Regions from separate parts of the Microbacterium longlingense genome, predicted to be linked through region 1. Evidence: predicted binding sites of a transcription regulator. Region 1 holds the regulator's gene; the other holds the start of a gene.
The links. Region 1 encodes LexA, which represses DNA repair genes until DNA is damaged. Its sites were predicted from a motif close to TCGAACANNTGTTCGA; they were not measured.

Region 1 (4,980 bases):
GCGTCGATGAATGCAGGATCGGCGGCGAGGTAGCCGACCCGGGCACCCGCGAACGCGAAGGCCTTGCTCATCGTGCGGGACACGGCCACGCGTGGCCGGCCGGCGAGCAACGTGATCGCCGAGGGGGCGTCCTGGGGAGCGAACTCCATATAGGCCTCATCGACGATCACGATCCCGCGCGCGGCGTCCGCCACGGCCTCGATCACGTCGAGGGGAAGCGGCGTACCGGTGGGGTTGTTCGGCGAGCAGAGCACGACGACATCGGGGTCCGCCGCGCGCAGCTGAGCGACCGCCTCGTCTGCGGTCAGCGTGTAGTCGGGGTGGCGGGTGCCTTCGATCCACCGGGCTCCCGTGCCGCGCGCGAGCAGCGGATACATCGAGTACGTTGGCCCGAACCCGAAGACCGTGCGGCCCGGCCCGGCGAACGCCTGAAAGACATGCTGGAGCACCTCATTCGAGCCGTTGCCCGCCCAGATCTGCTCCCGGCTCAGCCCGCCGCCGAGGTAGGCGGCGAGGGCGTCACGCAACTCGGTGAACTCGCGATCGGGGTAGCGGTTGACATCGCGCAGGGCCTTGGCGATGGCATCGAGGATGTCACCGGCGACCTCCTCGGGCACCGGATGCGTGTTCTCATTCACGTTGAGCGCGACCGGTACCGCTGCCTGCGGTGCGCCGTAGGGCTTCTGACCGCGCAGGTCGTCGCGAATGGGGAGGTCTTCGAAAGAAACAGCCACGCTGCAATCGTAGGACGTACCGCGCACCGACCGCCGCGGCGGTCATCGCGCGGCACGGCGCTCAGCGCTGCGCGTACTCCGCGGGGATCGCCAGCTCCTGGCCGATCATGATCGACCCGCCGTCGAGCTGGTTGAGCCGGATGATCGCGTCCACCACATCGCGAGGGTCGGCTGCCGGGGCAAGCTCCTCTGCGAGCGTCCAGAGCGTGTCGCCCGGCAGGACGACGACCGTCGCGAAGGACGCTGTGCTGGTTTCATCCGACGACGACGCCGCCGTCGCCCCGCCCAGGACCAGGCCGGCGGCGAGGGCAGCCACGACCGGCGCTGCGGCAAGACCCGCGAGCACGCGGCGCCCGCGGGTCGTGATGCGCAGACGGGTCGCGGGCGCGGTACGCGCGAACGCGGGCGCGCTCAGGGCCGGTGCGGTGATGCCGATGCTGCTCATGGGATGCTCCTTCGTCGAAGTCCGCGGGGCGGATGCCGTCTGACGAGACCGTGGTGCAGAGACGTCAGTTCGAGTGCCGAACTTCTGTTCCGAAGATATCTTCGATTTCGAACATCTGTCAAGGCTTCTGCCCACCCGGGCGCACCGGATAGCCAGACACGCTCGAACAGATATTCCGAAAGCACCGATGTCTTCGATACGGTTTCGATGAACGAAGCACACCACGGACCTCAGACATCGGGCCCGGCAGCCGCGAAGGACAGCGATGAGCGACACCGAAGACCTCCCCGTCGAGGCGGATCGATCCGCGGCTGCCGAGCAGGCGCCCACCCGGCGGCGGAAGACCCTGAGCCCCAAGCAGATGGCGATCCTCGAGGTCATCCAGCGCTCGATCGCCCTTCAGGGCTATCCGCCCAGCATGCGCGAGATCGGCGACGCGGTGGGCCTGAAGTCGCTCTCCAGCGTGACCCATCAGCTCGGTCAGCTCGAGCTGAGCGGCTATCTGCGCCGCGACCCCGGCAAGACCCGCGCGATGGAGGTGCTGATCGACCTCCCCGGCAGCGCGACCGAGAACCCGGCGGACTCCGCCCCGCCCGTGGGCGATGCGGCGCTCGTTCCGCTCGTGGGCCGCATCGCCGCCGGCGTGCCGATCACCGCGGAGCAGCAGGTGGAGGAGGTGTTCCCGCTCCCCCGGCAGCTCGTGGGCAAGGGCGACCTGTTCATGCTCAAGGTCTCCGGCGACTCGATGATCGACGCGGCCATCTGCGACGGCGACTGGGTGGTCGTGCGCTCGCAGAACACAGCCGAGAACGGCGATATCGTCGCGGCGATGCTCGACGACGAGGCGACCGTCAAGACCTTCCGCCAGCGCGACGGACACACGTGGCTGCTCCCCCGCAACTCCGCCTTCGAGCCGATCCTCGGCGATGACGCGACCGTGCTCGGCAAGGTCGTCGCGATCCTGCGCGCCGTCTGAGCACCGCAGGAACGGCGCACCGGAAACAGGCAGACAGCACCAGAACAGGCGGCTTTCGCCGGCATGTGCCTGTTCTGGTGCTGTCTGCCTGTTGTGGTGCGGCCGGGATCAGGCCGGCAGGTCCTCCCGGACGCGCCGGGTGGCCTCGACGATGTTGCGCAGCGATGCCGTGGTCTCGTCATAGCCGCGGGTCTTGAGGCCGCAGTCGGGGTTGACCCACAGCTGGCGCGTGGGGATCTCCGCCACCGCACGGCGCAGCAGCTCCTCCACCTCGTCTGTCGAGGGCACGCGCGGCGAGTGGATGTCGTACACCCCGGGGCCGATGCCGTGGTCGAAGCCCGCCTCCGAGATGTCGGAGACGACCTCCATGCGGCTGCGGGCCGCCTCGATCGAGGTCACATCGGCGTCGAGGGCGCGGATCGCATCGATCACCACGCCGAACTCCGAATAGCACAGGTGGGTGTGCACCTGCGTGGCCGCCGCAGCACCACCGGTGGCCAGGCGGAAGGAGTTCACCGACCAGTCCAGGTACGCCGGCTGGTCGGCCTTCTTCAGCGGCAGCAGCTCGCGCAGCGCCGGCTCGTCGACCTGGATCACGGCGATCCCGGCGGTCTCGAGGTCGGCGATCTCGTCGCGCAGCGCGAGGGCCACCTGGTTGGCGGTCTCGCCGAGCGGCTGGTCGTCACGCACGAACGACCAGGCGAGGATCGTGACCGGCCCGGTGAGCATCCCCTTGACAGGCCGCGGGGTGAGCGACTGCGCGTAAGACGACCACGCCACCGTCATCGGAGCAGGACGCGACACGTCGCCCCACAGGATCGACGGGCGCGTCGCGCGCGAGCCATACGACTGGACCCAGCCGTTCTCGGTGACCGCGAAGCCGTCCAGCAGCTCGGCGAAGTACTGCACCATGTCGTTGCGCTCCGGCTCCCCGTGCACGAGAACGTCGAGGTCGAGGCCCTCCTGCAGGCGGATGACCTGTTCGATCTCCTGCTTGAGGAAGCCGTCGTAGGCGTCGTTGTCGATCTCGCCGCGCGTGAAGCGCGCGCGGGCACGGCGGATCTCGCCGGTCTGCGGGAAGGAGCCGATCGTGGTGAGCGGCAGCGCGGGGAGGGCGAGCGCCTCCTCCTGCGCGGCGACGCGGGCGGCGTAGTCACCGCGGGCGAAGTCGTCTGCGGTGAGCGCTGCGGCGCGGTCCCGCACGGCACCGTCGCGCACCCCTGGTGCGCTCAGCCGGTCGGCCAGAGCGGCCGATGCGGCCTCCAGCTCCGCGGCGATCTCATCGCGCCCGGCGGCGAGACCGCGAGCGAGGCCGACCACCTGCACGACCTTCTGATCGGCGAACGCCAGCCAGGACGCCAGCCGCGGATCGAGCGACGGCTCGTCCTCGACGTCGTGGGGCACGTGCAGGAGAGAGGTCGAGGTGGCCGCCGCGACCGCGGCCGCGCCCAGGCCGCGCAGCGCCTCCAGCCGATCGAAGGCAGCGGAGAGGTCGCCGCGCCAGATGTTGTGCCCGTCGACGACGCCACCCACGAGCGTCTTGCCTGCCAGGCCGGGGGCGGGTGCCGGCACGTCTCCGCGGACGAGGTCGACCGCGATCGCCTCGATCGGCGCGGCGGCGAGCACGGCGAAGGTGTCGCCCAGCGCTGCGTACGGTGCTGCCACCAGGATCTCCGGGCGATCGGAGACGCCGCCCAGCACGGCGTAGGCGCGCTCTGCGGCGGCGGCGAGGGCGGCACGCGAAGCCGGCAGCGACTCACTGACCAGCGCGGGCTCGTCGAGCTGCACCCACGCCGCTCCGGCGGCGCGCAGGCGGCCGAGCAGCTCGGTGTAGACCGGCAGCAGATCGTCGAGGCGGGTGAGCGGGTCAAAGCCGGCGGGCGCGTCGTCCGACGCCTTGGCCAGAGCCAGCAGCGTGACAGGGCCGACGATGACCGGGCGCGTCACGTACCCGGCCTCTGCGGCCTCGACCACCTGGCGGACGATGCGGTCGTTCGAGAGCGAGAACGCCGTCTCCGGGCCGATCTCCGGAACGAGGTAGTGGTAGTTGGAGTCGAACCACTTGGTCATCTCCAGAGGAGCCCGGTCCCCCTCGCCGCGCGCGATCGTGAAGTACGCGGGGAGGCCGATCGAACCGTCCTCCGCGCGCAGATCGGCGAACCGGGTCGGGATCGCCCCGACGGTCACCGCGGCGTCGAGCACCTGGTCGTAGAAGGAGAACGACTCCGGCACGGCCGAGTCTGTCGCGCCGAGGCCGAGCTCGACCAGACGTGCCCGGGTGGCCGCGCGCAGGTCTGCCGCGGTGCCCTCCAGCTCTGCCTCATCGATCTTGCCGGCCCAGAACGCCTCGACGGCACGCTTGAGCTCGCGGCGCCGCCCGATGCGGGGGTAGCCGAGGATGGTTCCGGCGGGGAACGCGGTCATGGTGTTTCCTTTCACGTGCGACGGGCAGCCCGCGGGGCTGGCACGTCTGCGCGATGTTGCGGTCTGGCTGGGGTCTACGGGGCTGCGGGGACCGGCGTCACGCCGGCCTCGGCGAGAACGGCGAGCACCGTCTCGTGCTGGTTGAAGGCATACAGGTGCACGCCGGGCGCGCCGCCGTCGACCAGCTCGCGTGCGAGCCGGGCGGCGTGCCCGATGCCGATCTCGGTGCGGCCCTGGACGGTCGGCTCGACCTCGAGGGCGATGGAAAGCTCAGCGGGGCTTTCCTCACCGCTCAGCTCCAGCACCCGTGTGAGGCGCTGGGGCGAGGTGATCGGCATGATGCCGGGGAGGATCGGGATGGTGACCCCCGCGGCACGCGAACGATCCACGAACGAGAAGTA
Region 2 (4,980 bases), on a different contig from region 1:
GGTCATCGAGATAGCCATGCCCCTGGAAACGCTCGAGGATCTCCGCAATGCGATCACCGGATCGAAGATCGCCCGATGCACCACGTCTCTTCACCTGTTCGGCGAGCACGTCACGCGCCTCCTGCACCGAGAGCTGTCGCCCGCGGAGCCTCCGCACGAGGAAGTCCTCCGCCGCCGCCATGACCTCGTCGATCGTCGGCCCGTCGTCCGCGTCATCGCCCACCGCCGCGCCGCCGATCGCGCGGGGACCATCGATGGCCCCCGCGCTGTCTCGGAACGCCACGACAGAGCCGCTCCGTCGGTGGGCTGGATGCCGTGACGAGGGCGTGCCGGCATCTCCCGACCCCTCATCGACCGCGCCCGCCGCCCGCTGGCCGGAGAACATCGGGATGACAGGGGCGAGCCCGGACGGAATCATCCGCTCGCCCCCGTTCTGCGTCGACATGATCGTCCTCGTCACCCAGTACGGACCGTCACGCGGGACGACGCTGAGCGAGTTCGTCGGCCTGTGCCGGCTCCTCGGCAGAGGCACCACCCACACCGAGCTTCTGCTTGATCTGCGTCTCGATCGCGTCGGCGATGTCGGCGTTGTTGAGCAGGAAGTTGCGGGCGTTCTCCTTGCCCTGCCCCAGCTGGTCGCCATCGTACGTATACCAGGACCCGGACTTCTTGACGATGCCGTGCTCGACGCCGAAATCGATCAGGCTGCCCTCGCGGGAGATGCCGGTGCCGTAAAGGATGTCGAACTCCGCCTGCTTGAAGGGGGGTGCCATCTTGTTCTTGACGACCTTGACGCGGGTGCGGTTCCCGACCGCTTCCGAGCCGTCCTTCAACGTCTCGATGCGACGAATGTCCAGGCGCACCGATGCGTAGAACTTGAGCGCCTTTCCACCCGCGGTGGTCTCCGGCGAGCCGAAGAAGACACCGATCTTCTCACGCAGCTGGTTGATGAAGATCGCCGTGGTCTTCGTCTGGTTCAGCCCACCCGTGAGCTTACGCAGCGCCTGCGACATGAGGCGCGCCTGCAGACCGACGTGCGAGTCTCCCATCTCGCCCTCGATCTCCGCCCGAGGAACGAGCGCTGCGACCGAGTCGATGACGACGAGATCGATCGCGCCGGAGCGAATCAGCATGTCGGCGATCTCGAGGGCCTGCTCACCGGTGTCCGGCTGGGAGACCAGGAGAGCGTCGATGTCGACGCCGAGCTTCTTGGCGTAGTCGGGGTCGAGCGCATGCTCGGCGTCGATGAACGCGGCGATGCCGCCCGCCCGCTGAACGTTTGCGATCGCGTGCAGCGTGAGCGTGGTCTTACCGGAGGACTCTGGGCCGTAGATCTCGATGATGCGACCTCGGGGCAGACCGCCGACGCCGAGTGCGACGTCGAGAGCGATGGAGCCGGTCGGAATGATCTCGACGGGCGCACGCTCGTCGCTGCCCAGCCGCATGACCGAGCCCTTCCCGAACTGACGATCGATCTGCGCGAGGGCCGACTCCAGGGCCTTCTCGCGTTCGGCTGTGCTGGGCATGGCGTGCTCCTTCTGCTCGTGTGCTGCCGCCTCTAGGCTGTCGCGACCGCCCCCGGCAAGGGATGATTCTCCGACAAGGCGAATGGCTTTTCGCCGCGTGCTTCACGGTACGCGGGGCCTCCGACATCGACAGTCGGGTTCCCGGGTATGTGGAGAACATGGCGAGACGTCCACCTGTTCAGAAGACTACGCCCTCTCGAACGAATATTCGATGATGCGGCGCACCGACACGCCGATTCGCCGAACACATCCAATGGGCGAGCGCACTCGCGAAGCGATCAGCCGCGCTTCGGGTCGATGCGGCCGACGCCGTAGCGCCGCTCAGCAGGAACACCCACCTCTTCGCAGAGCGCGAGCCAGATCTCCCGCGGCGGGGTGCCCGCGTCAAGGGCCTGCACCGGAGTGCGGTCCCCCACCGCCGCCAGCACGAGATCGTGCATCAACGACAGCGCACGGGAACCGAACTCCGCATCGACGGCGCGGAGGAACTCGCTGCGACGCACGCGTCAGCGCAGCGAGAGCTCGGACTCGACGGATGCCACCAGGTCGTCGGGAACGACATCAGGGAACACCTGGAGACCTTCGAGCACCGAGAGCCGGTCGCCGACCTCGTGATAGATCGTGGAGATGGGGACTTCAAGAGCTTCTGCCACCGAGGCGATGATCTCGCTCGAGGCTTCCTTCTGCCCGCGTTCGACCTCGCTGAGGTAGCCGAGGGCCACCGACGCCTTGCTCGCGACCTGGCGAAGGGTCTGCCCCTTGCGCTGGCGGAGGTCGCGGAGGACGTCGCCGATCTCGTGACGTGCCAGGATCATCTCAGTCCCTCCCTTCCCTCTGATCGATCTGCCGGGCTGTCAAGACTACTGCACCGGTTGGTGTCACTCTAACCTTTCTCTGCTGTGCGCCCGCTTGGAATCGCGAACCTTCAGCGTCAAAAGATGACAACCCGAGAAGAAGCGGAGCTATTCCCGGTCGCCACCGGGCAAGGATCACTCCATCTCCTCGCACAACTCCCTGAGCGCTTCGCGCACGCTCCCCCCGCGAATCTCGGCACGGTCGCCCGGAATGACGAGCGAGACCACCCGCACTCCGCTCGGAGTCGCGATGCCGATGTGCACGGTCCCGACCGGTTGGCCGTCCGGCGAGTCGGGCCCGGCGATCCCGGTGGTCGACACGCCCACGTCCGCCGGGACCCCCGCGACCGCCATCGCACGACGCACGCCGAGCGCCATCTGTCGGGCAACGTCCGGATGCACAGCTCCGTGCTCGGCGAGCAGGCCGGGGTCGACACCCAGCACGGACGCCTTGATCGCCGTGTCGTATGCCACCACGCCCCCGCGCACGCTCTCCGAGGCTCCCGGCACATCGATGAGAGCGCTGACCAGCATCCCGCCGGTCAGCGACTCGGCGACCCCGATCGACCACCCCCGCTGCCGGAGGAGCGTCAGGACAGCGGCGGCGGCGCTCATCGTGCGGTGCGCCGCGCGCGCACGGCGGTGATGACGTAGTCGATACCGCTCGCCACGGTGAGCACCACGGCGATGGTCATCGTGACGACATTGATCCACCAGAACAGACCAGCGGCGTCCGGCCACACCGCGCCGAACGGCAGCAGCGCGAACGAGAGCGCGACAGCCTGCGCGACCGTCTTGAGCTTGCCCATCCACGCCGCGGCGACGACGTGGTCCTCCACGATCATCAGACGGTGGACGGTGATGCCGATCTCACGCACCAGCACCAGCAGGACGACCCACCCCGGCAGCTCTCCCAGAATCCAGAGGCCGATGAACGCGGCACCGGTGAGCGCCTTGTCCGCGATCGGGTCGAGAAGCTTGCCGAGGTCGCTGACGAGGTGGTACTTGCGAGCGAGATAGCCGTCGACGCCGTCCGTGGCGATCGCGACGATGAACAGGACCGCCGCCCACCAGCGCATCGCCCCGGGTGCCACCGCGCCGACCGCGGCCTGGTAGGCCACGGCATCGCTCGGAGCATCGGAGAAGGCGATGAACTCTGCTCGTGTGCCCGGCTCCGCCAGCAGCAGCCAGAGGAAGACCGGGACGCAGAGGATGCGGACGATCGTGATCGCGTTCGGAAGCTGCTTGGGGATGGCCACGATGCGAGCCTAGTCGGCACGACGGCACCGCCCCGGCCCCGCCCTGCGTGCGATGCCCCGCCCCGGACACGGAACACCATCCGTCGTGGGCCGTCGGGGCGGCGCCCGCACGGAGCGGAGACGTCAGTCGCGGCCGGTGAGACTCCACGCGTCTTCGGAGTCCTCCTCGGACTCCACGACCTCGTACCCGTCGAACTGGGCCGCCACGGCATCCGTTCCGTAGGGGTCGGACGGCGCTTCTGATGCGTGCGGCTGCGGCGGCTCGTCGCCGCGCAACCGAGCCAGCACACCCGGCAGCTGCTCGGCGTTGACCAGCACGTCGCGCGCCTTCGACCCCTCCGAGGGGCCGACGATCTCACGCGATTCGAGCAGGTCCATCAGGCGTCCGGCCTTCGCGAAGCCCACCCGCAGCTTGCGCTGGAGCATCGACGTCGAGCCGAACTGCGATCCCACCACCAGCTCGGCGGCGGCAAGCAGGAGATCGAGGTCGTCTCCGATGTCGGCGTCGACCTCCTTCTTCTCCGCGACCTGCTGCACATCCGGCCGGTACTCCGGCCGTGCCTGCGCGGTGACGTGCGTCACGACGCGCTCGATCTCGTCCTCGTTCACCCACGCGCCCTGCACACGGATCGGCTTGGAGGCGCCCATCGGCAGGAACAGGCCGTCACCCTGACCGATCAGGCGATCAGCGCCCGGCTGATCGAGGATGACGCGGGAGTCGGTGACGCTGGACACCGCGAAAGCGAGGCGAGACGGCACATTGGCCTTGATGAGACCGGTGACGACGTCGACGGACGGACGCTGGGTCGCGAGCACCAGATGGATCCCGGCCGCTCTGGCGAGCTGGGTGATGCGCTGGATCGAGTCCTCGACGTCGCGCGGGGCGACCAGCATCAGGTCGGCGAGCTCGTCGACCACCACCAGGAGGTACGGGTAGGGCTTGAGCACACGCTCGCTGCCGGGCGGGAGCTGGATCTCACGCGAGGTGACCGCGCGATTGAAGTCGTCGATGTGGCGGAATCCGAACGACGCGAGGTCGTCGTACCGCATGTCCATCTCCTTGACGACCCACTGCAGCGCCTCAGCGGCCTTCTTCGGGCTCGTGATGATGGGGGTGATCAGGTGGGGCACGCCCGTGTAGGAGGTCAGCTCGACACGCTTCGGGTCGATCAGCACCATCCGCACCTGCGCCGGGGTCGCGCGCATCAGCAGGCTCGTGATCATCGAGTTCACGAAGCTGGACTTTCCGGACCCGGTGGATCCGGCCACGAGGAGGTGCGGCATCTTGGCGAGGTTCGCCACGACGTAGCCGCCGCCGACGTCCTTGCCGATGCCGATCGT

Region 2: recA (recombinase RecA) is a predicted target of LexA. The motif match lies at 1,723-1,738, and genes of this name have one in related genera.

The regions. Positions count from the first base shown of each region.
Region 1 is NZ_JBYRJA020000006.1:230,739-235,718, reverse strand. Features, by position in the region: gene AC3RXY_RS10825 (histidinol-phosphate transaminase) at 1-734, opposite strand, end outside; gene AC3RXY_RS10820 (LysM peptidoglycan-binding domain-containing protein) at 796-1,179, opposite strand; gene lexA (transcriptional repressor LexA) at 1,445-2,155, shown strand; gene metE (5-methyltetrahydropteroyltriglutamate--homocysteine S-methyltransferase) at 2,264-4,579, opposite strand; gene AC3RXY_RS10805 (methylenetetrahydrofolate reductase) at 4,654-4,980, opposite strand, start outside.
Region 2 is NZ_JBYRJA020000004.1:282,882-287,861, reverse strand. Features, by position in the region: gene AC3RXY_RS08135 (regulatory protein RecX) at 1-445, opposite strand, end outside; gene recA (recombinase RecA) at 474-1,526, opposite strand; gene AC3RXY_RS08125 (DUF3046 domain-containing protein) at 1,805-2,029, opposite strand; gene AC3RXY_RS08120 (helix-turn-helix domain-containing protein) at 2,033-2,341, opposite strand; gene AC3RXY_RS08115 (CinA family protein) at 2,516-2,995, opposite strand; gene pgsA (CDP-diacylglycerol--glycerol-3-phosphate 3-phosphatidyltransferase) at 2,992-3,639, opposite strand; gene AC3RXY_RS08105 (FtsK/SpoIIIE family DNA translocase) at 3,763-4,980, opposite strand, start outside.